DNA from 3 places in the Anaeromusa sp. genome. Region 1 is predicted to be linked to each of the others. Evidence: riboswitches for the same ligand, from Rfam matches in the RefSeq annotation. Region 1 holds a riboswitch; each other region holds the start of a gene.

Region 1 (9,901 bases):
CTGGCGTACGCGCGGTGGAACAACTCCAGTTACAAGGAGAACTGTCGGATTCCGTGCAGCTTCTTGATGGCGGTACGCTGGGGATGGAGTTGCTGCGCTTTTTAAAAGGAACGAAGCGCCTGCTGTTGCTGGATGCTGTCCAAGGCGACCAGGAGCCGGGAACATTGTATTGTTTACGGAACTCTGAGTTAGAGGCTCATCTTAGCGGCGCCGTGTCTGTGCACGATCTGGGTCTCAAGGACGTGTTGGCGGTGCTGAAACTGCTGGAGGCGCCAGTGGAAGAAGTCGTTCTTCTCGGCTTGCAGCCGCAAACGCTGGCTGTGGGCATGGAATTATCGGCGCCTGTGGCGGCGGCGCTGCCGAACTTGGTGCAAGCGGCCTGTGTTCAAGTAAAGCAGTGGCAAACGGAGGTGGCGTTGCATGGCTGAGACGGATCAAACGGCCTTGGCTCCGCTGGCGAAAGCCGTGCTGGAGGAAGTGCGCCAAGCCTATGCCGCTTTAGAAGAACACGGACGGGGGCATACGTTGTTTTTGGATAAACTTCCCTTAACACCAGAAGAACGTCAAACCATCTTGGACTTTCTGGGGCAGGGGGAGGTGTCCATTAAAATAGAGGATGCCTTAGAACCGGCACAGTGGCGAGAAACGGCTTTTAGCGGTATTTGGCATGGCGTATATTGCAATTTACAAGATACTCCTGTATTGGAGACAATAGAGATTGCTTGGTATCCGGAGCTTGCCGCCGCGCAGCGGGAGGATGTGGCTAAGGATGGCCAGCGGCTTAATACATGGTTGAATGAGCAAGGATCACCGACGTAACAGCGGTGATCCTTGCCTTGCAAAGGAGGCGCGGCAGATGTTGCGAGGAGTGCGTGGCGCCACTACGGTGGAAGCTAATACTAAAGAAGAAATTTTTGAAGCGGTGCTGCAATTGCTGGACGCTTTAACAGAGGCTAATGGCTGGCAAGAAGAAGAGCTGGGCGCTGTTATTTTCAGTTCTACCCCAGAGGTCAATGCTGCATTTCCGGCGGCTGCGGCGCGGCGTTTTGGCTGGAATGATGTGGCGCTTTTTGGAGCTCAAGAAATTGAGGCCGAAGACGGCGTGCCCCAATGCATCCGTGTGCTGGTATTGTGGAATACCGACAAGGCGATGAAGGAACTGCGTCATGTGTATTTGCGCAGAGCCGTTGCCTTACGGCAAGATCGCAAGGCGGAGGCGAAAGAGCAATGATTTCCATTGTAGTTCCTGTTTTCAATGAAGAAGAAAACATGGAAGCTTTTTATCAGGCGATATGCTCGGTTATGGAGAAATTGCCCCATTCTTTTGAGTTGATTTTTGTTGATGACGGCTCGAAAGATGCTACGCCAATGGTTATTGACCGTTTATCGCAGAAAGATTCTCGCGTGCGAGGTTTGATTTTAGCACGTAATTTTGGACATCAAATAGCTTTGAGTTGCGGCTTGGATCATGCAGAGGGAGATGCCGTCGTTACGATGGATGGAGACTTGCAGCATCCTCCGGAATTGCTGCCGCAGCTGATTGAACAATGGCAGAACGGGTACGAGGTAGTGCAGACCATTCGTCTGACGACGGAAGGCGTTTCTTGGGTCAAGAAAATGACATCCTCTTGCTTTTACCGTTTGATGAATGTGGTTTCCAAGGTGCGCGTACGCGAAGGGGGCTCCGACTTTCGTTTGTTGGATCGCAAAGTAGTGCAAACTTTTCGGCGCTTTCCGGAACGGGCTCGGTTTATTCGCGGCATGATGGGCGCTATTGGCTATCGGCAGACGACGTTGGATTTTGTGGCGCCGCCCCGCTATGCAGGGGTTTCTAAGTTTTCGCCAGGGAAAATGCTGCATTTTGCCTTAGATGGCATTACCGCTTATTCGAAGCTGCCTTTGCGTATTGCGTTCTATGCCGGCTTGGTTTTTGGCGTAGTTAGCTTTGCTTTGGCGCTGCATGTTGTTTATATTAAATTTTTGACGGACGAGGCTGTACCTGGTTGGGCCACTATTGCCGCAAGCATTTCTCTTTTGAGCGGCGTACAGCTTATGGGGCTAGGTATTATCGGCGAATATGTGGGACGTATTTTTGAAGAAGTAAAGCAACGTCCGCTTTATTGGCTGCGCCAAGAAATAGGACAGGGCGGCAAAGAACAACAGTAAAGAAAGTTAAAAAAGAATACTAGGCAGGATTTTTCCATCGAATAGCGAATTGTCCTTAAAGTGAGCTAAATAAAGCCGAATCCGGCTCTGGAGCGGGGGAACCACAGTATAGTAGGGGTGAAGCGCGAAGTCGCTCGCGTAGGGTTGCTCGACCCGAACCCGTCAGCTAACCTCGTAGGCTGTAGAGAGGTGACAGAATGGGGCAATTGAAAAGATTTTTTGTTTTAGGTATGGTTTGCTTTTTGCTCAGCGCACCTGGGGTGGCAGATGCTTCTTCCATTCGCGAAGGAGATATTGGCGATGATGTGACAGCCATTCAGCAACGTTTGCAGGAACTTGGTTTTGGAAACAGTTCAGCTGATGGTGACTTTGGCTCGGCAACAAGAGCCGCTGTCATGGCCTTTCAAAAGGCTAATGGCCTGGAAGCCGATGGAATCGTCGGTTCCGGTACCTATCGGGCGTTAATGGGCAGAGACATTCCCGTAAGTCGTAGTGACATGGGAACGAGCATGACAAGGCGGATTATTCAAAGCGCTATGTCATTCCGTGGAGTTCCTTACGTTTTCGGCGGAACCACTCCCTATGGATTTGACTGCTCGGGCTTTACGCGTTACGTTTTTGCAAATGCCGGCATTTTCTTGCCGCGCATGGCAGATGAACAATATGATGCAGGATATTCGGTTTCGAATCCGCAACCCGGTGACCTTGTCTTCTTCACGACCTATACTTCCGGTGTATCTCATGTGGGCATCTACATAGGCGATGATCGCTTTATTAGCGCGACATCCAGCCGCGGCGTTCGCGTAGACAGCTTGTATGACGGGTATTGGGGAGCGCGTTATTTAGGCGCTAAACGGGTAATGTGATTTTAAAAAAACAGGTGGTTATCCTTAAGGGTAACTACCTGTTTTTTTAAAATCTAAATGAGAAAGATTCTTGCAAGACTTAGGGAGATATGCTATTCTCTTAATAGGAATATTACTATTAAGAGGTGGATGCTGTGTCTCGTCGAAGTGTATTTATCATCATGCTGGTATTTTTGGTAAGCGCTATTGCTGGTTGCGGTATGAATGCAAAACCGCAAGAGAAAAAACTACAAGTAGTGGCATCGGTATATCCAGTGCAAGAATTCGTCAAAGCTGTGGGGAAAGATAGAGTGGAGGTTTCCCTTTTGGTTCCGCCGGGAACAGAGCCTCATGACTGGGAACCGACGGCAAAAGATCTGGCTAAAATCAAAGGCAGCGCACTATTGGTTTACCATGGCGCCGGCTTGGAGCACTGGGTTGGGGCTGTTGTGAAACCAGAACTGTTAGGCTCGGCTAAGGCGGTGGAAGCAAGCAATGGAATTGCTTTGCTGGATGCAGCGGAAAGCGAGTCAGGAGAAGAGGCTGGACATTCTCATGGCGGCGAAGCACATGGCGCAAAAGACCCCCATGTTTGGCTGGACCCGGTGCTGGCGCAGCAAGAAGTGAAAACTATTTTGGCGGCGTTGGTAGAAGCGGATCCGGCTCATGCCGGCGAGTATGAAGCCAATGCGGCGGCATATCTGAAGGAATTGCAGCAGCTGCATGATGAATATACCGCGGCTTTGCAGCAGACTGCTAAAAAAGAGCTGATTACAAGTCATGCAGCTTTTTCTTATTTGGCTAAGCGCTACCAGCTGCAGCAAGTGCCGGTGATGGGACTGTCTCCTGACGCCGAGCCGACAGCTGACAAAATGGCTGAAATTATCCGTTTTTGTAAAGCCCATCAAGTGAAGTATATTTTCTTTGAAACTTTGGTAAGCCCCAAGTTGGCTGAAGTTTTAAGCCGCGAGGCCGGTGCGTCGACGCTGGTGCTTAATCCGTTGGAAGGCTTGACTGTGGAAGAATACAAGGCAGGAAAATCTTCTTATTTGACGCTGATGCGGGAAAATTTGCAACAGCTTAAGAAGGCGTTGGCTCAATAAGGTGCTTCGCTTTTCGAAAGGAGTTGCCTGGTGATGGATAGACTGGAAGAAGCGTTGGCGACGCTGCGGCGGCAGGGCTGCCGGATTACGGAGCAACGTAAAGCGGTGCTACAAGTGGTTGCTGCAGCGGAACAACCAATGCGGGCGGTGGACATTTGGCAGCAGGTTCGCATTAAAGAAGAAGACATAAGCCTGGATACGGTATATCGCAATCTTACGCTGCTGGTGGAACAGGGGATTTTATTGCCCATTGGCGCGTTGGGAAAAGATGCTACCTCCTACGAATGGAGCCATGACGGTCATCATCACCATATTCGCTGCGTAGACTGCGGCCAAGCGGTTTGCCTGGATATTTGTCCTGTGGATGCGCGGTTGGAAGAGGAGGCGCATCGCAAAGGTTATGAGCTTCTGCGCCATTCCTTGGATCTGTACGGCCGCTGTAAAAATTGTACTCGTAAAAAAGCCGGGCAGGAGGATCCCGTATGATTCGAATTGAACATATTTCTTTTTCCTATGAAGCCGATGCGGTATTGAACGATGTGTCTCTTGCGGTGGGCAGTGGTGAATTTGTAGCTTTAGTTGGACCGAATGGCGGCGGCAAGACAACCTTAATTCGCCTGTTAGCCGGATTATGTCAACCCAGCGCAGGCGGCATTTATATTGACGGCAAGGAGCCGCGTGATTTTTTAAAAACAGGTACATTAGCCTATGTGCCGCAACAGTACAGCCAAAATGTTTCCGGTTTTCCGATGACGGTGAAAGAGCTTTTGCAGTTGTTGCCGCAGCGGCGGCGGACAGCCAAAGAAGTCCTGCAGATTGTAGGCTTGGAGGGGCTGGAAGGGAAGCGTTTAGAGGCGTTGTCCGGAGGACAGCTGCAGCGGGTGCTGATTGCAAGGGCTCTTTTAACAGCGCCGAAAGTGCTGTTGTTGGATGAACCTACAAGCGGTGTTGATTACGAGGCAAGTACGCAAATTTATCAATTACTGCAAAACCTTTGCCGCCAAGAAGGCATGACGGTTGTGATGGTTTCTCATGATGTTGACAATGCGGCCCGCTGGACCAGCAGGGTAGCTTGTATCAATAAAGGACTGTGCTTTTATGGCACGAACGAGGAATTTGCTTCCACGCATATTCAGGAGCGCCATCTTTGGTATTATACAGGTTGATGGGAGGAAATTTTGTGGAAGCATTCAGCTATGATTTTATGCAGCGTGCTTTAGCGGCAGGACTTGTGATTGCCTTGTTGTGTCCGCTAATTGGCTTTTTTGTGGTGGTCCGCAGGCAATCTCTGATTGGAGACGGCTTGGGACATCTGGCTTTTGCCGGCGTTACCGGCGCCTCTCTGATGGGGGTATATCCAGTAGTCGGCGCTTTGGCGGTGACGGTTCTCGGCTCATTGGGCATTGAATGGGTGAGGCAGCGGCATCGAGCGCACAGCGATATGGGTTTAGCGATTGTGTTTTACGCCGGTATGGCGTTGGCGGTACTGTTCAGCACTATGAACCGTATGGGAGGAAACTCGCTTTTAAGCGTTCTGTTTGGCAGCATACTGACGGTGACGCCGGAAGATGTTTGGAGTATGGTTGGCTGTGGACTTGTCGTAGGTTTTTTGTTGTTAAAAATGGCGCCTAAATTATTATGTATGGCCTTTGATGAGGAAATGGCTTATGTGTCCGGCATGCCTGTGCGGAAATTGAACTGTCTGTTTAGTATTTTAATGGCTGTGGTTGTTGTTTTAGGCATGCGTATTGTTGGTATTCTATTGGTCAGCGCGCTGATGATTGTGCCGGTAGCGGCGGCTTTGCAGTTCCGCAAAGGCTTTCGCGTGACGCTGGCTTTGGCGGAATTGTTTGCTCTTCTGGCAGTGTTTTGGGGACTGAGCGTATCCTTTTATTTGGATATGGCTCCAGGAGGAACCATTGTTCTTTGCTGTATTTTGTTGTATTTGGCTGCCGGTTTGGCAGCTAAAGTATTTTGCAAGGAATAGAACGTCATAGTAGGTATGATATCAATAAATTAGGTAATTTCGGTTGACTATGTTTATTTTTAGGGTCTATGATTTAGGGAGACGATATTATTTTGTGGAGGGATTGCTATGCATCAGGCTGCAGAAATATTGAACTCCTTTTGCGCGGTAGCTGAGTACATACCACAGCTTGTCAATCATAAAATGGGCATGGTTGTTTGTGATCGGGAGCGTTGGATTGCCGTTAATTCCATCGAAGAACTGCGTAAGCAGGTGTGCTTGGGAGAACCGGTAAAATCTGGCTCGGCCGTGCAGCAGGCGATGCAGCTCAAGCGTCGGGTTTGCGTACATGTGGACAAAGTTATTTACGGCATACCCTATGTTGCCGTCAGTATGCCGATTTATGCTGGCGACGTGATTGTAGGAGCCGTGGCTATTCATGAATCTTTGGAGACGGCGTCCATCTTGTTGGACTCAGCGGCGGAGCTGCAAGAAGCGGCTGCTATGATGAAAGAGGTTATCGACAAGGTGCATGAAGACGCCCAATCGCTGGCTGGCGTCGGGGGCCTTTTAAAGCAGTTGTCAGGGGAAGCGCAAAAACATGTTAAAGGGACGGATCAAGTATTAAACTTTATCAAGAACGTCGCCAGCCAAACTAATTTGCTGGGTTTGAATGCCGCCATTGAAGCGGCGCGAGTTGGCGAATTGGGACGAGGCTTTGGCGTGGTGGCGGAAGAAGTGCGCAAATTGGCGGTGGATAGCGCTGGCTCGGCAGGACAAATTGAGACCATTTTAAAAGAAATTGGCAGCAGTATCGGCAAGATCAGCAATGAAATTGTACGAATTGAGTCGCTGGCGGAGCAGCAGGCGCAGGAGCTTTCCGGCGTTACCGATCATGGCAGGCGTCTCATAGAGCTGTCGGTGCGTTTGAACGAGCTGGCTGGAAGTTTGAATTGCGCGGAAAAATAGCGGCGCGTGCCGTAAAATAAGAAAGGACCCGCTTTTAGCGGGTCCTTTCTTATTTTATAAGCTCTAATTTTGGATTTGGCCGCAATTGCCGGCCAAATTTGGCGCATTCTTCGTTGTTGACCATGACAATATCGGCGGTAAAATTAATGTTTTCCTTTTCAAAAAGGCTGCTGCCTACAGCATAAACGTCGACAGGAGTTTTTTCACGCTCGAACTGTTGGATTCGTTCGGCATTGAAACCGCCGGAAACGACTATCTTTACATGGGAGAATCCTTCGTCATCTAAGGCGCGGCGTACGTTGCGCACTAATTGAGGGCAAACACCGGTGGGCTTGAAGGTACTCATATAGGGGATTACAGAGGCATCCACAAGAGCGTCTGATGTATCCAAGCGTACGCCCCATAAGGAGTCACCCAAGGCGCGAGCTATGGTTAGGCTGGTTTCCACGCAGTTGTTGTCGAAATCAACAAGCGCCACGCGATTGACTTGAGGATCAATATATTTGTGGAAGGCATTTGTTGCGCGCAAGGTGTCGCCGCCGTACGTGGCAATTAAGGCGTGGGGAATGGTGCCAATGGCGTCATCATAACCGTATTGCGCGTTGGCAATGGTGGAGACGCCTTGGGCGCCGCCGATATAAGCGGCATAGCCGTCTACTTCCTGCACACTGTAATGATCGAAACGAGATGGGAAAAAGAGAACTGGCTTATTGTTGGCGACTCGGACTACTTCATGAACATGCGTGGCGATTTTACTCTGGCGCGCCAACACGCCAAGATAAACGGTTTCTAGATGTGAAAAGTCGGCCAAATCGCCTTCGATTGTCAGCACGGTTTCCCAAGGAGACAACTCGTCACCGTCGTGCAGGGCATGCAGTACCAAAGATTCCGGATGGTAAGCACAGCGTTGAATGATAGCTAACGCTTCATCAATGCCGCATAAAATTGCATTTTTGCGTTGGAAGATTTGCATCATAACGCGGGGATGATACCCGTCTTTTCGCAGAATGTCACTAGTTTTAATGAAATATGTATCACTGAAGTAACCGTTGCGGATCTTTTCTACCGGAATGTCAAAGCATTCGGGAGATCGGCGTTGTGTCATTCCTAAGCCTCCTAGCCTACCCTTTACAAATTTTACCGGGGAACGTCGGCCGCGATTGCGTCTGCCAGAATCAATCTGGCTGCCTGCTCCTTAACATACAATAAATATGATACAATAAACATAAATGTTTTGGCAATCCTCTATTCAGAGAGGAAACTGCTACAAGCTATGATTTAGTTGCAATCGTGTTAACAGAAGTTCTTTAAAGGAGGAACTATTCTATTATGGCATATAATTTGCGCTCTTTGTCCCTTGTGTCCTTGGCGGAAGCAAAACGCCAATTAGAACAGATTGGCTGTGACCCGGTCGGCGTCGCTTTGATGACGGAGAAGATGCTTTTACCAGTGTTGAAACTGGAGGGCTTATCGACGAAAGCTGCTAATTTATTAAAACAGACTTTTTTGGCTAAAGGCGGCGATGTGGCTGTTTCCAGAGGAACTGCTGACTTATCGGAGGAGTGCACCGATGTGTTGGTGTTTGCTACGGTCAAGCAGTATCGTCTGGCTCTGGCGCAGCTGAGACAGCAGCCGTGGGGCTTGCCTCGTGTGGCGGCGGCCATGGAACAGGCGCTAAAAGCGCATTTGCAGCCAACCTGTCAGCGTGAGTATGCGTGGCAAGACGGGAAACGCTTGGTCTTAACAGAAAATAGGACCCTTGTAATGGGAATTTTGAATGTAACGCCAGATTCCTTTTCTGATGGAGGTCGATATTTTTCAGCGGAAGCGGCGATAGAGCAGGCGCAACGGTTAGTGGAAGAGGGCGCGGATATTATTGACCTGGGGGCGGAATCAACTAGGCCGTATGGAGGAAATCAGGAGATATCCGCCGAAATAGAGCTAAGTCGCATGTTGCCGGTATTAGAGCCGCTGGTTAAGCAGCTTTCAGTGCCGATATCCATTGATACGTACAAGGCGGAGGTCGCGGAAGCGGCGTTGCAAGCAGGGGCGCATATTATAAATGATGTCTGGGGCTTGCAAAGAGATGCTGGGATGGCTGCCGTAGCAGCTCGCCATAATGTTCCTGTTGTGGTTATGCATAATCAACAAGAAGCAGCCTATACTGGAGATATAATGGGCAGTATTTGCGGCTTTTTACGGCGCAGTTTGGATCTGGCAGCAGCAGCCGGCGTTAGAGAGGAAAATGTTTGGATTGATCCGGGAATTGGCTTTGCCAAAACTTGTGCGCAAAATTTAGAGGTAATGTCTCGCCTTGGCGAATTGCAAGCAATGGGTTGTCCGGTTCTCCTTGGTACGTCGCGCAAACGTTTTATCGGCGAAGTGCTGGGCGGACTGGCAACAGATGAACGGGTCGAAGGGACGGCGGCGACGGTGGCTTGGGGGATTGCGCAAGGCGCTCAAATTGTTCGCGTCCATGATGTGAAGGCCATGGCGAGAATTGCAAAAATGATTAATGCCATGCAGAAGAAAGGGTGAAATCTATGACAAAAATTACTTTAAAAAACATGATGGTGTATGGTTTCCATGGGGTATTTGAATATGAAAGAGAGCAAGGGCAGCGATTTTATTTGGATGTCACCATGAACGTGGATGCTCCGGCAGCGGAAAAATCTGATGAAGTGGGAGCTACCGTAGATTATACCTCGGTATATGCGTTGGTGCGCCGTGAAGTGGAACAGAAGCGCTTTTTACTGTTAGAGGCGTTGGGGTCCCATCTAGCGGAACTGCTGTTGAGCGAGTGGATCACTATTAATGAAGTAACTGTGGCGATTCGTAAGCCCGCAGTACCG
Region 2 (9,901 bases), on a different contig from region 1:
AGCACGAGAATTGCTGGAAGTGTTCGGATTGTCAGAAGCGGGGAATAAACCCTTCAAGGCATATTCAAAAGGTATGAAACGGAAACTGACTATTGCTGCGGGATTGCTTCATGAGCCGGAAATATTATTTTTGGACGAGCCTACAACAGGACTTGATGTAGAAAGTGTTCGGCAAATACGTACCCTTATATGGGAACTCAACCGTACGGGAGTGACAGTATTTCTAACTACGCATCACATTGAAGAAGCGGAAAAGTTATGCCACCGTGTTGCGTTTATAGTTAAAGGGAAATTGGTGCGCATGGGAATGGTAGAAGCCTTATTGCAAGAAGGGCAAGGGCAGCATGTACTTGAGTTTCGAGTGGAAGGAAAGGCTCCTTCTTTACAGCAAGAACTAACCCAAATGTTACCTGTACAAGTAGATATGCCGGATGAGAAAACAGTACGAGTGCTGACTAGCGAAAGAGTCGAACTTATGCCGTTTATGAGCTTTTTTTCAAAGCGCGGCGTTATGGTGTACGAGGCGAAATGGATTAAGCCTTCTTTAGAGGATGTATTTGTAAATATTACAGGCATTGGGTTGGCACAGATGCGCAAGGAAAAGGAAGGTGCGCAGCGATGAGGGAAAGTATTGCTTTTTGGGCCATCCTTTGTAAAGATATGAAAACATATTATTTAAAGCCGCCTAATATTAGTTGGGGCTTGTTGTTTCCTATATCGTGGACATTGATGTTTTTTATCCGTACACAAAGTGCTATTGACATTAAAGAGCTTTTGCCTGGTGTGATGGGTTTGTCTATTTTATTCGGCGCCACTTCCATGTTGGCGGTTACTATTACGTTTGAACGGAAAAGCAGATCCTTTGAGCGGCTTTTGCTGGCCCCCATTAGCTTAAATATATTAATGCTGGCTAAAACGAGCGGCGCAATTTTATTTGGGATTGTGAATGCGTTGGTGCCGGTATTTTTTGCTTCTTTTTTGATCGACTTATCCGGTGTAGATTGGGTTGTTCTATTTCTAGCAATAGTTCTTATTGCGGCGACTTCCACATTTTTAGGTCTTTATATTGCGGTTTCCGCCAGTGAAGTATTTGAAGCGCAAACTTTTTCCAATTTCTTTCGCTTTCCGATGATGTTTTTGTGCGGGCTTTTTATTCCTGTAGAGAATCTTCCGGCTTGGCTGCAACCGGTATCGTATTGCTTGCCTTTGACATATGGAGCAGACATGCTGCGCGGGGCTATAAATGGTACGACTATGTTTTCTATAATGGATGAATTTCTAATATTGTGTGTGTTTTCAATGGGCTTGTTTTGGTATAGTACTCAAAATATTAAAAAGAAGTGGATTCAATAAGAAGTGAGATTCTGCGGTGCGAAAGCAAGTGATTAGTAAAGAGGTGTGCTATGTATTCTGAAATGGTAATGGAGCATTTTACAGAACCGAAAAATGTGGGGCTGATGAAGGATGCGGACAGTATTGGTGTAATGGGAGACGGCGATTGCGGGGATCAGTGCGTTATTTTTATTAAAGTTGACGAAGGACGGATTAAACGCTGCAGTTTTCTTGTGTTTGGTTGTGCGCCGGCTATTGCTTCTGGCAGTATGACAACCGTTTTGGCGCAAGGGAAAACCTTGGATGAAGCCCTTGCTATTAGCGAAGAGGATATTTTGCAGGCTTTAGGGGGCTTGCCGGAAGTTAAAAAACATTGTTCCAACTTGGGAGCTGCGGCATTGCATGCTGCAGTGGAAGAATATTTAGGAAAAACATCATCTGCTGCTGATGATGTGGTATGAATGTCAGGCATAGAAAAGAGCTGCGGACATTCTGCGTTTTCAGATGTCTGCAGCTCTATGAAGTTTTAATGAAGATCAAGGGCGTTAGAATGGTTTAATAATGGAAGAGTATTGTTTAAGGCTGCATGCACGCAGTCTATGATAGAGCCTTTTTCGTAAGTGTAAATTTTGATGTTTGCTCTGGCTAAAGAACGGAAGGACTGTAAACCAATATAACCAGTGACAATACATGAAGGTTGCCAGTCTAAAATTTTTTTAACAGTTTCCTGCTCTTTACTATTGGGCTGATCCGTCGTTAGTGAAATGAATAGCCACTTTTCCGGCTGCTTCCAGTATGCGGCTAAAAAAGAAGCGCCGCGAAAGCGAGGGTCTAAAGCTGCTTCAGGATGCAAGCCACGGCTGGTTAAAACGATATCAGGGCGAGTGTTGCACGGGTTCATATTAATTCCTCCTTGATAATTATTGACAAATGAAATTTGTTTCATTAAGCTGAGAAGGACAAAGTACACTTAATGAGGTGATTCGTATGAAGTATAAGACAGTCGGGTCTTGTGCAAAGGAAATTTCTTTTGAAATTTATGAGGGGAAATTGAGTCAGGTTTCTTTTAAAGGAGGATGTCCCGGGAACTTACGGGCTATTGGTATTTTGGTGGAAGGAATGGACGTACAAGAATTTATTGATAAATTCAGAGGCAATCTATGTCGCAATGGTACTTCTTGTACAGATCAATTAGCGCAAGCATTAGAGGAATGGCAAAAAAGACAAGAACACACTGCGTAACTTGAACAAGAAGAGCCTGCGTGAACGATGGATTTGCGCAGGCTTTTGAATTACTTTCGCTTGAATCCGTATAAGATGAGGCTGATTGAAAACTGAAAAGAAATATGTTTCAAATTGAGCATAAGATACATATTGGGAATTGTCAAGAAAAAAGAAACTTATTTCGTAATTGACGAAAAAATCTTCAAGTGGTAGGATAGATTTATACAAAAGAAACATATTTCTTAATGAACTTTTAGAAAACTTTAAAAGGAGTGAACTTATGCGTATTAGCATTGCCAGCGGCAAAGGCGGTACTGGAAAGACTACTCTGACGACATTGATGATGCAGAAAGCGCCAACCGATAGTATTATTTGGGTTGATTGTGATGTAGAAGCGCCTGATGGCGATGTTTTTGGCGAGGTAGAGTGGCGTCAGGAACAAGTAGTGACGAGGCAAGTTCCTGAATTGTTCGGCGAGTGTATTGGATGTGGTACTTGTGCGGATCTATGTCGTTTTCAAGCCCTGGCTATGGCTGGGGGAAAACCAATGGTATTTCCGGAATTATGCCATTCTTGCGGTGTTTGTGTCCGACATTGTCCGGCGCAGGTATTGCGGGAGCGGCCAGAAGAAGTGGGGCAGGTGCGCTGTGGTGTTTGGCGAAAAGACGGGCAGGAACATGTATATATTCAAGGACTGCTCAAAATTGGCAGCGTAGCAAGCACGGTCGTAATTGATGCGGCTAAAAAAGCGGCAGCTGCAGGAAAGCCGGAGTTGACCCTTGTTGATTGTCCTCCTGGAACTACCTGTTCCATGGTAGCGGCTGTCAAAGGGAGCGATTGCTGCATTTTGGTTACGGAACCAAGCTTGTTTGGCATTCATGATTTGAGAGGCGCTCTTTCTGTCGCAGCCAGGATTGGCATTCCGGCGGGAGTTGTGCTCAATAAAAGCGATGGAAGTCATCTGGAAAAAGAAGTAGAAAAACTATGCCAGACTATGAACGTGCCGCTCCTTTTGCGGATTCCTTATTCTAGGGAATTTGCCCAAAAATATGCTGCTGGGAATATCGATACGCAGATTTCGGTGGATTGGCCGAATTTTTGGCTGCAAGTGAGAGCGTTGGCCAAGGGGGATAAAGTATGAAAGAAATTGTTGTGCTAAGCGGCAAAGGCGGCAGTGGCAAAACTTCGGTGAGTGCTGCGTTGGCGCGCATTTTAGAAAAAAAGGTTTTGGTGGATTGCGATGTTGATGCCGCTAATTTTTATCTGACGCTGAACGCGAAAGAAATTGAAAGGCAACCTTTTTTTGCGGGGCTGGAAGCGTTTGTCGATCAAGCTCTTTGTACGAGCTGCGGGAAATGTGAAGAAGTGTGTCGTTTTGGTGCTATTACTAGCGCCGGAGTAGTGGACGAGCTTGCTTGTGAAGGCTGCGGCGCCTGTGCATTGGTATGTCCGCAAAAAGCGGTGGATATGAGGGAACGGCAGGCAGGCTGTTGGCTGGTGTCGGAAAGTCCCTTTGGGACTTTGGTACATGCGGAATTGGGCATTGCAATTGAAAATTCGGGGAAGTTAGTTTCTCAGGTGCGTCGGGAGGCTAAAGAACGGGCTCTGCTGCAGGGGGCGGAATGGCTTTTGGTCGACGGTCCTCCCGGTGTAGGCTGTCCTACGATTGCTTCTTTAACCGGGGCTGATGCTGTGCTGTTGGTATTAGAACCGACAGGAAGCGGCTTGGCTGATGCGAAACGCTTAGTGGCGCTGGCAAAACACTTTGAAGTTCCGGTGCTGGCATGTATTAATAAGGCGACCTTGCATGAGGGGCAAACAGCCATTGCTAGAAAATGGATTGCGGATTCGGGGCTTGTGCCGGTAGGCGAACTTCCTTATCATGAAGCCTTTCGCAAGGCGTCTTCCGAAGGCTGCAGCATTTGGGAAAGCGGCGGCAAAGAGCTGCAGACAGCAATCCAACTATTATGGCAGAACGTGCAAAAAGCGTTATAGCAGCAAGCACGGCTTGTGATAAAGAAAAATATTATAGAAAAATTGAAGGAGTAGGAACTATGAGTGAAATGACGAAGATCGAGAAAAATCTTGCAGGCATTAAACGCCGCTGGCTGGTTATGAGCGGTAAAGGAGGCGTGGGTAAAAGCACGGTAACCGCGCAGTTAGCAGTCCGTCTGGCGGCTAAAGGCTGGAAAGTGGGCGTGTTGGACGCGGACTTGCACGGACCGAGCCAAAGCGGCATTTTTGGCATGCGGGGGCAGCAGCATACAGCTGTAGGGGATAGAATTCAGCCCTTTACTCATGGGTCGAATGTAAAAGTCGTTACGATGCAGGGGCTGCTCAACACACCTGACGAAGCATTAATTTGGCGCGGGCCTTTGAAGATTGGTCTGATACAGCAATTGCTTGGCGATACCGATTGGGGAAACCTGGACGTTCTCTTGATGGACAGCCCTCCTGGTACCGGTGATGAGCCTTTAACCTTGGTTCAAGATGTGCCGCAATGTGAAGGAATCGTCGTGACAACCCCGCAAGAGGTTTCATTGGCGGATGTGCGAAAATCGCTGAATTTTGCGGCGGCTGTTAAGCTGCCTTTGCGGGGCTTGATTGAAAATATGAGCGGTTTTATTTGCCCTGATTGTGGACATTGTCATTATCCGTTCGGTCAAGGAGGCGGAGAAAAGCTGGCGGCTGAAAAGAATATTCCTTTTTTAGGCGCCTTGCCATTAGATCCGTTGGTTATGTTGGGAGGCGATCAAGGTCTTCCGGATCAGGCCGGTTCTCCAGCTTGTGAAGAAGCATGGGAGCAAGTTATTGCTAAATTGATGCAAGAGTAAAGACCTTTTGAAAGAAGTGTGAAGGTTTATGAAATGTGCACAATGCGGACATAAAAATTGCTATAAAATCGGACAAAACTGTTTAGGCTGGTCGGTAGAGGACGTGAAAGAACAGTACCACGGAAGAGATTTGGAAATGATGCAGGCTGCAGCCTGCACGGAAGGCCGCTATTATCTGAAGCTGACCCGTCTGGAAGAAAGTGTAGAATTTGCCAAACTCTTAGGAACTAAGAAAATTGGGTTGGCCTTTTGTATCGGTTTAGCTGAAGAAGCTAAGCTGATCGAGGCGTATTTTGCCAAGTTTTTTGAAGTTCATTCGGTTTGCTGCAAGGTTTGCGCTGTCGAGAAAAACCATCTGGGATTGGAGCCGATAAAAGACGGTGCTAAAGAGGTTATGTGTAATCCGAAGGTGCAGGCTGCGGTATTGAATAAAGAGAAAACAGAATTGAACTTTACAGTAGGCCTCTGCGTAGGACATGATATGCTGTTTACTTCTGCTTCCGCAGCGCCTGTATCATGCTTAGTGGCTAAGGATCGCGTTATGGCCCATAATCCCTTGGGCGCTATTTATTCAAGGTATTGGCGCAGGAAGCTGGGCATACTGCCGGAGGGTCAGGTGTAAATTAAACTATAAGCTTTTGTTTTTTGAAGAGTCGTGTGGACGGAGGTCTGTACGGCTTTTCTTTCTAGGGGTGTAGAACGAATGCTCGCAATTAACTGGTAATCCCAACTCGAATTAATCTGATTTTTTATAGTGCTTAGAAAATGTTTCATTAGAGTTTTGTCGAATTAAAAGTAAGGAATCATAATTCAAATTTTACTAAACGTGAATGCACTTGCTGAGTTACTTTAACAAAAAGGAGTGAACTGGCTATGGCTGCGTGGCCGAATCAAGAAGAAAGAACCGCTATTTTTAATAACGTTTTCACTGATGCAAGCATGAGTCGCTACTATTTGATCATGGTCGTACTTTCTTGTACGGTAGCAACATACGGGCTATTGTCGAACAGTACGGCTGTCGTAATTGGGGCGATGCTGATTGCGCCGTTGATGGGTCCAATTTTAGGGTGCGCGCTGGCGGTGGCTGCAAACAGCCGGTCGCTGCTTTTATTGGCGTTGAAAGCGGAGGCTCTTGGCGGGGTGGCGGCGGTTCTATTGGCGATGGTGTTGACCCTTCTGTTGCCGCGGGCGGAGTTGACTGGCGAGGTGATGGCGCGAACTACGCCTACTATTTTGGATTTGGTGATTGCGCTAGCCTCCGGCGCGGCGGGGACCTATGCGATTTGCATGAAGCCGCAAAGTGCGACCCTTCCGGGGGTGGCGATTGCTACGGCGCTGATGCCGCCATTATGTACCGTAGGCATTGGTTTGGCCCAGCAGAATATGAGCGTTGCTGGTGGCGCATTTCTGCTTTTTCTTGCTAATATGGTAGCTATCGTTGTTGCCGCTGTACTTGTCTTTGAATTAGCAGGTTTTGCGAACGGGCATGGACGTGAAAAGGAAGTGGGGGCTCAATCAGCGGTTCGACGTCTTTTCTATCCCGTGTTGCTGCTGGTGCTAATCTCTGTGCCGTTGGCCTTCATTATGTATAAGACATATGCTAAAGCGCATACGGAGCAGATCATTCAAACCTCTCTTGAAGAGTCGCTGGATATGATTGCGCCGCAGTCTACTTTGTTGTCTGCCACCTTTAACGAAGCGGACAGACGCTATGATGTCGAGGCGGCGTTTCGGACCACGAAGGTGATTAGCCCTGAAAATATACGGCAAATGGAGAATTTGCTGGAGCTGCGTCTGGGAAAAGCGGTGAAGGTAAGCGCTGATGTTGTATTGGTGCAAAAAGTGAACGATGAGAAAAATATTGATTCCTTTCAAGCACTGCTTCCTAAGATAAAAGAAAAAGAAATAGTGGAGGTTGTGCGCAGCGGGACGCCTGAAGAAATCATCGAACAGGCGTTAAGGGAAAAGCTGTCGTTGCTGCCTGCGGTGGAATTGGAGGATTATCGCTTCTCTTACCAGCGAGGAAGCAGCACCTATCAGATCGAAGCCTTTGTCGTGAGTGCGAAACCGCTGGAAGAAAGTGTACGTAAATCGCTGCAGGCGGTACTAGAGGAGCGTTTGAAACGAAGAGTAGAAGTCCAACTGCGTATAAAAGCGTCTTCTAAGTCGGCAGCAGATCTAGAAAAAGCTCCGCAGCAAGCGCCATAAGACGAAGAGAACCCGGACTCCCCTGATGGGATGCCGGGTTCTCTTTATTTGGTTGATTTCACACCCCTAATAAACTGGGATATTGTCGCGGAACATGTCAGCGATGATCCCTTCCATGGAATACAAACCAGGAGGCTGTTTTACCAGGAAGTTGGCTGCGAAAATAGCACCTTGCCCGAAGGAAGCGCGACTGATGCTTTCGTGGCTGAGGCGAATGGTTTGGTTCGGCATGCCAAAAATAATTTCATGTCGTCCTACTATGCCGCCTACGCGGATGGAGTTAACATGTTCGTCATCTAGCTGCAAGAGTTTGGCGATCTTTTTAGCAGTGCCTGAGGTTTCCGGCTTGTTTTTAAAGTGTTCTTCGACGACTTCAATATCGGCATGAGGTGCGATTTTTTGCAAAATTTGGGCTGCAATCAATAAAACGTTGATCCCCAGGGTGATATTAGGAGAGTAGAGAACTGGCGTTTTTGGGGATAAAGACTCTAATAAGTCAAGGTCTTCTTTTTCATACTGAGAGATAGCCGAGACAATAGGAATGCCTTCTTCGGCGGCGCGCTGATAGGCGTGAACGCCGCGTGAACCGGAAAAATCAACAAGAACATCGACAGGATGCTCGCGAAAAAAAGAAGGGCCTATGTCTTCAATAGAAATAATTTCACCAGTATCGCATTCCTGCCCTAATAAGCGGCTGGCATACTTATGGTGATCGGCGGTGCTTTTGCGCACCACCCAGGACAAGTCAAAGCGTTTGTCGTTTAAAAATTCGTTGGCCACCAGGCGGCCGGTTTTGCCAAAGCCCCAGAGTCCTACTTGGATTGGTTTCAATGAAAGTCCTCCTTTGTTACGCCGGCGAGGTTAGCTGACGGATTCGGGCGAAAAGAGATACGCCCTACCTGAATGTTCAGGATTCACCCCAAGAATGGGTCCCCCGCTTCCAATTTTGGAATTAGGCGCTTGCTATATGCATTACCCGACTTGCGGGAATACAGCGAAGAAAACAAAAAGAGCCCTTGGTGACAGGCTCCTCCTAAAAAACACATATTCTATTTGTACTTATAATAACACAACAATTGCTCCTTAGTCAAATTTATCAATAGAGAATTATTTTTGGAGCGGAATTAAAAAATAAACGGTAGCGGAAGAAGCGGCGTGGTACAATAAGAAAATAGAAAACTAGGAAGAGGTTAGGTTATGCGCAAGTATCGAGTGAGTAGCGCCTATGGAGCGCTGTTACAGTGGCGTAATTTTCGTTTTAAGCTGTTTACGGAGAGCGTTTTGGTTGGCGCGGTGGCAGGCGGAGTGGTAGTGTTTTTTCGATACGCCTTAGAAAACGCGGAAGTACTGAGGAATTTTTTATATCAGATGGCTATAAAAGACGCATCTTGGATTTCGATATGCGGCTGGATTGGCTTATCTCTCTTGATCGCAGGGATTCTTCATGCCTTAGTTGCTTGGGAGCCGATGGCGTCAGGTAGTGGTATTCCACAGGTGAAAGGAGTATTAGGCGGTGTTATGCGCATGCCGTGGCTGCGCGTACTGGTTGCTAAGCTTGCAGGCGGCGTGACGGCTATTGGCGCAGGGCTTTCTTTAGGCCGAGAGGGGCCGTCCATTCAGTTGGGCGCGGTGGTTGGACAAGGGATTAGCCGTCTATGGGGAAGAAGTCGCATGGAGGAGCGTTATTTGTTGACCAGCGGGGCTAGCGCTGGTTTGGCAGCGGCATTTAATGCGCCCCTGGCAGGGGTTGTATTTTCTTTAGAAGAGCTACATAAGAATTTCTCACCGGCGGTGCTTGTATCCGCGATTACGGCGTCATTGACAGCGACAGTGTTGTCGCAATATTTTTATGGTGAGAACCCTGTTTTTACATTTGCTGGAGTTCCAGTGTTTCCAGTGGCAAGCTTTGGGATTCTGCTGGTGCTAGGCGTGGGGATGGGTATTCTCGGCGCGGCATTTAATAAAGGGTTGCTGGTGGCGGGAAGTCTATTCGAAAAGCTGTTGCCGGTGTCCGTCTTTTCCAAAGCGTTGCTTCCCTTGGCTTTTGCCGGAGTATTTGCGCTGCTGTTGCCTGAGGTTTTGGGAGGCGGCAACGGTCTGGTAAATGAATTGACAGTAACGAATTTTGGATTCTTGTATTTGCTGTCTTTGTTGGCGGCTAAATTTTTCTTTACGCTTATTAGCTATGGTTCTGGTGTTCCAGGGGGCATCTTTTTGCCCATGCTGGTTATTGGAGCGCTAGGAGGAAGCTTATTTAGCTATGGGTTTGTTCAGTTTGGACTTCTTGATTCGTTTTATAGCGC
Region 3 (9,901 bases), on a different contig from region 1:
CCAAAATCGCCACCATCACCGCCAGCGCAGCACAGGGCATCAGCCATTTTTTCTTATTCACATAATCTCCTCCTACTATGTATTTTTTCTACCTCCTCTAGTATAAAAATTCTATGTAAAGTTCACGCTATGAAATTGTTAATTTTTAGTAAATAAAAAAGCCTCCGTCAAAACGGAAGCTTTTCTGCTGCCTATTGGGTCAATACAAAACCGCATTGGCAATAACTAAGCGCTGAATCTGGTTGGTCCCCTCATAGATCTGCATAATCTTCGCATCACGCATATATTTTTCCGCCGGGTACTCTTTCGAGTAGCCATAGCCGCCCATAACCTGCACGGCATCCACGGTCACTTTCATAGCTACATCAGAAGCAAAGCATTTGGCCATTGCCGCTTCCTTGGAGTAAGGCATCCCTTGATCTTTGAGCCAGCAAGCCTTGTGCACTAACAGCCGCGCCGCCTCGATTTGCATAGCCATATCGGCCACCATCGCCTGCACCAGTTGAAAAGAAGCCACTGGCTTATTGAACTGCTGGCGCTCTTTGGCGTATTTCACTGCGCAGTCCAAAGCCGCCTGTGAGATTCCTACAGATACGGCTCCCACCAAAGGGCGGGCCGCATCTAGCGTTTTCATAGCGAGTTTAAAGCCTTCGCCTTCCCGACCGATGCGTTGTTCTTCCGGTACTCGCACGCCGTCGAGAATCAACTCGCAAGTATCTGACGCGCATATCCCATTTTTTCTTCTTTTTTCCCTACGGAAAAGCCCGGAGTTCCTTTTTCTAAAACGAAAGCTGTCAAACCGCGAATGCCAGCCGCTTTGCGTGTATTAGCAAAAACAACAAATATCTCAGCGTTGGAAGCATTGGTAATAAAGCATTTATTGCCATTTAAGACATATTCATTGCCGTCCTTTACAGCCGACGTAACAACGCCCCCCGCATCAGAACCTGCATTGGGCTCTGTCAGCGCAAATGCCGCCAGTTTTCCTTCGTTCAATTTGTCAAAAAAGAACTTCTTTTGCGCATCCGTCCCTAACAGCAAGACCGGATACGCCGCCAATGCATTGGCAGCAATACTGGTAGCCACGCCAGCGCAGCCTTTGCCGATTTCCTCGTACAGCACCGCTACTGTCATCGCGTCAAGTCCAGGACCGCCGTATTCTTCAGGAACAATCAAGTTCAACAGGCCCATTTCATGAAATTTTTCCTGCAAGCCCGGACGCATACCGCCTGCGGCGTCCATCTCTCCAGCGTATGGCGCAACTTCTTTTGCAATGAATTCTTGGGTCATGTTTTTCAAGTCCACTTGATCCTGGGTCCATTGAAAATCCATAAATACCCTCCTTGCCTGCCCGGCACGACGCTCGCCTCAGCAAGAGATTCAACTGTCTCTTCCGGCAATTGCCGCAATAGTATCTTTTTTCTTACAGTATACATTAATTGGATATTTTTGTATACCATGACCCCAGCCAGGCCACTACCGCCGCTGCGCTTTCCTTAAAATGCTCGCTAAAACGATGATCCGCTCCTTCTAAAACCACTAGTTTACAGGGACCCTTGGCAACATCCGCATAAGCGCAAGCCTGCTCTGCCGGCGCCAATTCGTCCTCTGTTCCATGCAAAACGAGCAAGGGCAATGAGCCCAACGCCGCCAACTTTGCCGGCAAGTTCAACGTTGTAAAGCCGCCAATAAAATCCGGTTCCAAATGAAGGCTGCCCCATTCGTCCTGCAAATTCACGCTGCTTCCTTGCTGCAACTGCCTATACACTGCCAGGCCCAAAGCGTTTTGAAAGGTCGCCTGCAAATCACTAGGAGTCGCCCATAAGCAAAGCCCCTTCACTCGCTTGCCCAGCTGGCTGGCTGCCAGAAGAGAGGCACAACCGCCCATACTGCGGCCTAAAAGAACCAATGACATCCAGCCTTGGCGCTGCATCCACCCGGTTACGCAAAGAAGTTCTTCTACCTGCCTGTCCAAAGACTCACACGGCGTAAAATCAAACCGAATTACGCCCATACCTCTGGCGCTCACCTGCTCAGCCAATTCCACAGCCCGGCCATGTCCGTCCTTAGAACCGCGAAAGCCATGGCTCATTACCAGCCAAGAAGCCTCTTGCGCGGCTACGCCTTGCGGATAATGTACAACCGCCTGCAGCTCACGCCGCTGTCCGACAATACATACTTCTTCCAATAACCTATTTTCCATAGCACACCTCTCAAGCGCTTTCCTTACGGCAAAACGTATAAATTCTAAAAGGCAGGCCTAAGCCTGCCTTTAGTAGGTACTTCTTATAAAATGTACACCGTAATATGTCTGACGCCAAAATTGATAGCTTCTTGATGGCTGTCAAAAGCCAAATCAATAACATGGCCTTTAATGGCGCCGCCGGTATCATCGGCTATGGCAAAGCCGTATCCGGGAATATACAGTCTAGTCCCCAAGGGAATTACATGCGGATCTACCGCCACTAAGCCCTTGCGCAGCAGATTACCGCGAGCCGTATAGCTGCCGCAGCCAGGGTCGAACCGTGAATACGCTGTAGCCTTCATATGCATAGACCGACCAAAACGACCCGGCTGGTCTTGAGCCCTTTCAAGGGCGCTCAGCGTACCTGCATCAACCACTCCGGTCACTCCCAGGCCGCTCATGCTTTGAAAATCAGCAACCGCCTGCCAAGTTTGCGGACCGAATACGCCATCCACAGCCGCAGCATAAAATCCCTGATTGGCTAAAAGATGCTGTATTCGCATGACATTTTCCCCGCGCATACCCTGCTGTACAACCTGGTGTTCTTGGCGCGCCACAGGCGGCGCCGCCGTTGCCGCAAATACCGACGACAACATGCAGAAGAAGCCGCAGAACGCAAAAAACACAATTTGCTTTAAAAACCTCAAGCTGAATCACCTCTCTTTAAACTCCTGCCTCCGAGGTTAGCTGTCGGGTTCGGGTTGAAAAAGAGAGAGAAAATACCCTTCCGCCTAGGCGGATTCACCCCATAAGTTGGTTCCCCCGTACCATTACGATGGATTCGGCAGTACATTGTTATCTTACTCCATTTCTTACCGCTCCGTCAAGGCTTGCTACTAGACACCCGCGTTGCGAAGCCGCCTTCGCCTTTTAGGCAAGCAGCCGGCGCAGCATAACCGTAAGCACCTGCACACCAGCCTCAATATCTTCAGGAGCTGCGTATTCATCAGGATGATGGCTGACGCCATCGCGGGAACGCACGAAAAGCATGCCGGCCGGTGTAATCTTAGCCATATTCATAGCGTCGTGTCCGGCGCCGCTGACTGAACGCATCCACTCAACGCCCACTTCTTCCGCCGCTTTTTCCGCTACCGCAACCAATTCCTCATCCATCGCTACCGGTTTGTCCGCCGAAAGCATTTCAATGGTCACTGGCGTTTCGTAATCTTCCGCGATAGAAAGAGCCGCGTCTTTTATTTCCTGAAGGCTTTCCACAATGTACTCGTAATCAGTTCCGCGCAAATCCACCCACAATTCCGCCTTGCCCGGCACTACATTCATCGCGCCAGGATAGACTTTGAGATTTCCAACAGTAGCCACTATATCATCTTCCGCATGATCATTAGCAATATTACGGATAGCCAGCACCAACTCCGACGCACTAACCAACGCATCATATCGATCATGCATAGGCGTAGTGCCCGAATGACCGGCCATGCCGGTCACCGTCATTTTAAAGCGCGTCGGCGCGGCAATGGCCTCCACAACGCCCACAGCAGCGCCGCGTTCCTCAAGCTGCTTGCTTTGATCAATATGCAGTTCCAAATAAGCTTGATAGGTTTTCTCCGCTATAACACATTGCTTTAAATTTTCAAAAGAGAGCCCTTCCGCTGCTAACGCCGCAGGAAAGGTAACCCCTTGACTATCTACAGCTCGCTCCCAAGCGTTCAAATTAGCACTGCCTGTCATCGCCTTGCTGCCCATTGTCGAGTGAGAAAACCGGCTGGACTCTTCCGCAACAAAGACAATCACTTCCACCGTGCGGCGCAGCGGGCCTGCCGCCTTCAACCGTCCTACCGCGGCAAGCGCGCCCACAACGCCCACAACCCCGTCATAGTGTCCGCCATGCGGCACTGTATCCACGTGCGAACCCAGCGCCACTGGCGGCAGCTGCGGCTCTGTTCCCTCCAAACTGCCAATCACATTGCCGATGGCGTCGATGCGCACTTTCATGCCTAAAGACTCCATTATAGAAGCGACATAACACCGCGCTTCCTTATCGGCAACCGTAAAAGCCAACCGATTGGCCGCACCCGACTCATCCGCCCCCATGGAGGCGATAGTATCGATGGTTTCCACAATCCACTGTTGGTCCATTAGAGAGCCTCCTTCTCTTAAACTATAAGATCGCCCCTTGCACCGTCTCCAACCCCAAACGATCAATCATACGTCCTAAACGTTCGTTTTTATTGGCATTTGCTTTATAATACGTCACAATCCGATCGACTAAAGCAAGGACTTCCTCTTGATTCAAGCCTTGGGCCACTTCATTGCCCAAACGAGGCTTTACGCCTCCGTTGCCCCCCATCAGCACCGTAAACCCTTTCGGCAAGCCAATAATGCCGATATCTTTCAGCACTGGCTCTGTACAAGCGTTTACACACCCGGAAACTGCAATTTTAAATTTAGAAGGCAGTTCCATGCCGTGATAGCGTTCGTCCAAGGCCAACCCCAACGTTACTCCGTCTTGCTGCGCCCGCTTGCAAAAATGCGTAGCCGGACAAATTTTTACGCTGCGCACGCAAAGGCCAATGGCATGCCCTTTGTCCATGCCCAGTTCCTCCCAGACCTTGTCAATATCCTCTTCTTTGATCCCAACAATGGCAATACGCTGCGCCATTGTTAGTTTCAGCGCCTGGGCCTGGTACTTTTTCGCAACATCTGCAATCTTATGCAATACATCAGGATCTAAAATAATGCCTCCGGGAATATGCGGCGCAACAGCATAGGTATTGCGATCCCGTTGTACAATAGCGCCTTTTTCCAGCATGTCCATTTTTTGTGTCGTCATAACAACCTCCGCGAATCAATATTATTTAAGAAAAAACTTCTTTTAAATTATACCTTGCTTGTCACAATTTGACCAGCACCTTCTTAAAATAAAGCTGATCCGACCATAAGCAGCAAGAGAATCACTGCCACCCCGCCACCGATATACATGGCCACACGCCCCATTTTGCGGCTTTCTTCCCGATGCATCACTTTACGACTGATTCCTTTTGTGCGCATGTTTGCCCCTCCTGCCTTGCCTTGCTTTATCTAGTAATTATTTTCGCTATCGTTTTTTAAAACCCCTGCTCTTTCACCATTTTCTTCCTTGTTTAACAACAAAATGATTCCTTTAGCTCGAAAAATACTTTAAACAATAGCTCACTATATAATCAATAATAATTCTTGTTGACATTTCCACTCAGTTTGATAGAATATAAGTGTAGTTGAAAAATATTATTATTTAGCTTCGATTATTGTTTATAAAACCTAAAAATAAAAGGAGGCTTTTACATGGAAAAGCGAACTGGTTACTTAAAAATGAAAGGAAACCCCTTGACCCTTTTGGGGCGGGAATTAAAAGTTGGTGAAAAGGCGCCGGAATTTCAAGCGCTCACGCAAGATTTACAGCCCTTCTCGCTGTCTGACACAGCCGGCAAGCTCCGTGTCGTTAGCGTAGTACCATCGATTGATACGCCTGTATGCGATGCACAGACACGGTTTTTCAATCAAGATGCATCCAAATTCCCGGATGTCGCCATTCTCTCCATCAGTGTGGATTTACCCTTCGCCATCAAGCGATACTGCGCCGCTCAAGGCATCGAAAATCTTACCACCCTTTCGGACCACAAAGCCCTCGATTTTGGCTCTAAATACGGTTTTGTCATCGAAGAGCTGCGCCTGCTCTCCCGCGGCGTCATCGTCATCGACAAAGACGATGTCATTCGCTACATCCAGTATGTTCCCAATGTAGAAGACGCACCTGATTTCGACAGCGCCTTAGCGGCTGTAAAAGCGCTTTCTTAAGAAAAAGCAAAAAAGATCCCGGAGCCATATGGTTCCGGGATCTTTTTTGCTTAAACTCAGCCAAACAACATCAACTGATTACTTTCCGGCAATCCTTCCAAGCAGCCATGATTACGCAGCGCTTCGATAACGGCGCTGGAAACACGAGAACGCGACTTTAAATCCTCTTGCGAAGTAAAAGGTCTGTCCGCACAGCGGCTGGCAACCAAGTTCAACGCCGCCGAGCCGCCCACGCCTTGCAGCGCTCCTAAAGGCGGCAGCAGCGCCCCGTCAACAATGCGGAACTTATCCGCATCGGACTCATATAAATCAATTCGTTTAAAGGCAAATCCACGCAAGTACATTTCCATCGCCATTTCCATGATTGTAAACAACGCTTTATCCTTGGCCGAGGCCTCTTTTCCCTGCGCTTCAATGACGTCCATCTCTTTTTTCAGGCTTCCCTTATCCCCAACAATACGGGCAGCGTCAAATTCCGTGGCGCGCACCGTAAAGTAAGCGGCATAGAAGGCCAAGGGGTGGTGTACTTTGAACCAGGCGATGCGAAAGGCCATCATCACATACGCTACCGCATGGGCCTTCGGAAACATGTATTTGATCTTCTGACAAGACTCTACATACCAATCTGGAACATTTTTTTCTTTCATTTTTGCGACATTCTCCGGAGTAATTCCTTTCCCTTTACGCACGCCCTCCATGATCTTAAAAGCTACCGAAGGCTCTACACCCTTGTGGATCAAGTAGATCATGATGTCATCCCGCGCGGAAATCGCTTCGGATAATTTGGCCGTACCGTCCTTAATCAAGTCTTGTGCATTATTCAGCCAAACATCGGTACCATGGGAAAAGCCGGAGATGCGCACCAATTCACTAAACGTTGTCGGCAGCGTGTCTTCCAGCATCTGCCGTACAAACTTCGTGCCAAATTCCGGTATGCCAAAGGTCGCTACCGGGCTGCCCATCAGTTCTTTCGGAGTCAAACCGACTGCATCGGTACTGGAAAAAAGGCTCATCGTTACCGGATCGTCAAAGGGAATGGTTTTTGCATCAATACCGGTTAAATCCTCCAGCATGCGAATGACCGTCGGATCGTCGTGTCCCAGAATATCCAGCTTAACCAAGCAAGCGTCAATGGAGTGATAATCAAAATGAGTTGTTATGGTTCCGGAATTTTTATCGTCCGCCGGCCGCTGGATGGGCGTAAACTGATGTACGTCCATATCCCGGGGCACAACGGTAATACCGCCCGGATGCTGCCCTGTCGTGCGCCGCACGCCGGTACAGCCGCTGACAAGACAATTGATATGCGCATTACGAGGATTTTGACCCCGATCATTAAAATAGTTCTTCACAAAGCCGTAGGCAGTCTTGTCCGCCACCGTGGCAATGGTGCCGGCGCGAAACACATTGTCTTTACCAAAAAGCTCCTCGGTATACTTATGAGCTACTGGTTGATAATCTCCGGAAAAATTCAAGTCAATATCAGGAACCTTGTCGCCGTTAAAGCCCATGAAAACAGCAAACGGAATATCTTGTCCGTCTTTGCGCAGGCGCTTGCCGCACTGCGGGCAATCTTTATCCGGCAAGTCAAAGCCGCCCCCGTAGCTGCCGTCGGTAAGAAATTCGCTGTACAAGCAGTGTTCACAACGCCAATGCGGCGGCAAGGGGTTTACCTCCGTAATGCCGCTCATGGTCGCTACAAAGGAAGAACCTACTGAACCCCTGGAACCTACCAAATAGCCATCGTCCAGCGATTTTTTCACCAGCTTATGCGCAATCAGATACAACACGGCAAAACCGTTGCCAATAATGGATTTCAGCTCAAACTCCAGACGCTCTTCTACCAGTTTTGGCAGTTCCTCGCCGTACCATTCCCGCGCCTTGGCATAGGACATAGAGCGAATACTCTCTTCCGCGCCCGGAATTTCAGGCGCAAACAGACGGTTGGGAATGGGTTTGAAATCGTCGATCCACGAAGACACCTGCAGCGGCGCTTCAATAACCACTTCCTTGGCTTTGGCTTTTCCTAAATAAGAAAATTCCGTCAGCATTTCCTCGGTAGTGTGCATATAAAGAGGCGGCTGATGATCCGCATCAGAAAAGCCTTTACCCGCCATCAAAATGCGCCGGTATACTTCATCCTCCGGGTTTAGAAAATGCACATCGCCCGTAGCCACCACAGGCTTGCCAACTTTTTTAGCCAATTCGCACACTTTGCGATTAATATTGCGCAGTCCTTCCTCGTCCGGCACAATACCTTCCCGCACTAAGAACGCATTATTCCCGATAGGCTGTATCTCTAGGTAGTCGTAAAACTCGGCAATTCTAAGCAGCTCGCTTTCCGATGCCTGATGCACGATTGCCTGAATCAACTCACCCGCCTCGCAGGCCGAACCCAAAATAAGCCCTTCCCTATGCTCCACCAATACGGAACGCGGAATACGCGGCGTGCGATGCAAGTACTTCAAATGAGAAATGGAAACCAAGCGATATAAATTGCGCAGCCCCACTTGATTTTTCGCCAAAATCACAATATGCCGCGCCTGGTTGATATCATGCTCGAATAAATACCCTTCCATCCCGTAAATCACTTTGATGCCGCATTCTCCCGCCACCTTCTGCGCTTCTGGAAAAGACTGCACAACGCCATGGTCGGTAATTGCAATGGCCGGATGTCCCCAGCGCGCTGCCGTTTTAATCAGCTCTTTCGCCGATACCATGCCGTCCATATTGCTCATCCGCGTATGCGCATGCAGTTCAATTCGTTTTTCCACGTTTTCATCTTGACGCAAGGCTTTATCCGCGCGATTCATGCTGTCAGCAAACAAAACAAGATCATTGCTGAATTTATCATACTGTACCTTGCCCCGCAAGCGAACTCGCAAACCGTCCTTCACATCCCCCACTGCTTTACGGCAGCTTTCTCCATCGTCAAAAAACACCTTGCCGGCAATGCCGCCTAAGGGATCCCCTACATCAAAGGTCATCAGAAATCGTCCGGTCCGCAATTCGCGAATATCGACCTGACTCAATTCGCCTTCGACAATAACGGATTTCTCCTCATCTTGAATCAGCGACAAAGGCTGTACCTTTTCTTTAGATAAAGATCGTCCAAAATAGATACTGCTCTTTTTCCCAGTTCCTTCGCCGCCGCTTTTTTGCTGCTCCTGTACCATCTCTAAGGCGGCTAGGTATTCTGGAGTCAATGCTTCCTCCGGTTGCGCCGCAACCAGTTCCGCCTGTGTAATGTTGCAAAAAACGCGACATTGACGTTGAAAGCTTTCTTCAATCCAACGCTGCAGCTTCGCGGCCACATTTTGGCTTTCTGCCAATTCCGCTGCCAAAGACCCTTGCAAATTCAGAGTGAGACAATCGTCTTTCCATTCCCAGCCGGAAGACGTTAGCAGTCTTTTCAGGGCCGGCTGAGTTCCAGAAACCAACTCGCAAACATCCGGCCAATGCAATTGCAGATAGTCCTCAAGCCGTCCAGGCAACTGCACAAAACGCACTGTTTTTAAGCCGCAGCATTGACATAGGCTTTGGGATAGCTGCTGCAGCGTCTGCGCCGCCAACAGGCGCTCTACCTCCAAATGCACAACCCAAGACAAGTCTTGCGTATTCACATCCACCTTGGCGATCCTAGCCGAGCACAGCCTGGTTTTTTCTTCTTGCGGCAAAACCAAGGGCTGCAAAAACTGCAAAAACGACTCTTGGCTTTCCGGTATAATACAATACTGATGCATGAAAATCCCTTCCTTAGGAAAGTGATTGCTTAGCGCGCCGCCAATACATACGCCACGGCGCAGCCAGCCTCACGGCTTTTACGCACATCCAAAATCCGTTGATTGCGCGAACCGCGAT

Evidence for each region. Region 1 has a riboswitch for cyclic di-AMP ahead of PHF27_RS04955 (NlpC/P60 family protein). Riboswitches for the same ligand answer to the same signal wherever they lie in the genome.
Region 2: linked by a shared signal. The riboswitch ahead of PHF27_RS09645 (dihydrodipicolinate reductase C-terminal domain-containing protein) and the one ahead of PHF27_RS04955 (NlpC/P60 family protein) in region 1 are both predicted to bind cyclic di-AMP.
Region 3: linked by a shared signal. The riboswitch ahead of PHF27_RS00665 (3D domain-containing protein) and the one ahead of PHF27_RS04955 (NlpC/P60 family protein) in region 1 are both predicted to bind cyclic di-AMP.

The regions. Positions count from the first base shown of each region.
Region 1 is NZ_JAQUZF010000022.1:888-10,788, forward strand. It holds gene PHF27_RS04935 (HyaD/HybD family hydrogenase maturation endopeptidase) at 1-428, shown strand, start outside; gene PHF27_RS04940 (hydrogenase expression/formation C-terminal domain-containing protein) at 421-819, shown strand; gene aroH (chorismate mutase) at 857-1,231, shown strand; gene PHF27_RS04950 (glycosyltransferase family 2 protein) at 1,228-2,166, shown strand; cyclic di-AMP (ydaO/yuaA leader) riboswitch at 2,230-2,362, shown strand; gene PHF27_RS04955 (NlpC/P60 family protein) at 2,364-3,032, shown strand; gene PHF27_RS04960 (metal ABC transporter substrate-binding protein) at 3,167-4,114, shown strand; gene PHF27_RS04965 (Fur family transcriptional regulator) at 4,148-4,600, shown strand; gene PHF27_RS04970 (metal ABC transporter ATP-binding protein) at 4,597-5,280, shown strand; gene PHF27_RS04975 (metal ABC transporter permease) at 5,295-6,101, shown strand; gene PHF27_RS04980 (methyl-accepting chemotaxis protein) at 6,210-7,049, shown strand; gene PHF27_RS04985 (nicotinate phosphoribosyltransferase) at 7,099-8,154, opposite strand; gene folP (dihydropteroate synthase) at 8,379-9,587, shown strand; gene folB (dihydroneopterin aldolase) at 9,593-9,901, shown strand, end outside.
Region 2 is NZ_JAQUZF010000069.1:3,702-13,602, forward strand. It holds gene PHF27_RS09595 (ABC transporter ATP-binding protein) at 1-622, shown strand, start outside; gene PHF27_RS09600 (ABC transporter permease) at 619-1,353, shown strand; gene PHF27_RS09605 (iron-sulfur cluster assembly scaffold protein) at 1,404-1,793, shown strand; gene PHF27_RS09610 (hypothetical protein) at 1,859-2,233, opposite strand; gene PHF27_RS09615 (TIGR03905 family TSCPD domain-containing protein) at 2,320-2,574, shown strand; gene PHF27_RS09620 (4Fe-4S binding protein) at 2,837-3,697, shown strand; gene PHF27_RS09625 (ATP-binding protein) at 3,694-4,551, shown strand; gene PHF27_RS09630 (Mrp/NBP35 family ATP-binding protein) at 4,611-5,390, shown strand; gene PHF27_RS09635 (DUF1847 domain-containing protein) at 5,419-6,012, shown strand; gene PHF27_RS09640 (TIGR00341 family protein) at 6,264-7,598, shown strand; gene PHF27_RS09645 (dihydrodipicolinate reductase C-terminal domain-containing protein) at 7,665-8,429, opposite strand; cyclic di-AMP (ydaO/yuaA leader) riboswitch at 8,433-8,567, opposite strand; gene PHF27_RS09650 (ClC family H(+)/Cl(-) exchange transporter) at 8,796-9,901, shown strand, end outside.
Region 3 is NZ_JAQUZF010000002.1:5,816-15,716, reverse strand. It holds gene PHF27_RS00680 (alkaline phosphatase) at 1-61, opposite strand, end outside; partial or broken gene PHF27_RS00675 (acyl-CoA dehydrogenase family protein) at 200-1,332, opposite strand; gene PHF27_RS00670 (hypothetical protein) at 1,436-2,203, opposite strand; gene PHF27_RS00665 (3D domain-containing protein) at 2,287-2,892, opposite strand; cyclic di-AMP (ydaO/yuaA leader) riboswitch at 2,902-3,042, opposite strand; gene PHF27_RS00660 (Zn-dependent hydrolase) at 3,116-4,342, opposite strand; gene PHF27_RS00655 (NAD(P)/FAD-dependent oxidoreductase) at 4,365-5,036, opposite strand; gene PHF27_RS00650 (hypothetical protein) at 5,120-5,254, opposite strand; gene tpx (thiol peroxidase) at 5,528-6,040, shown strand; gene PHF27_RS00640 (PolC-type DNA polymerase III) at 6,097-9,783, opposite strand; gene nrdG (anaerobic ribonucleoside-triphosphate reductase activating protein) at 9,813-9,901, opposite strand, start outside.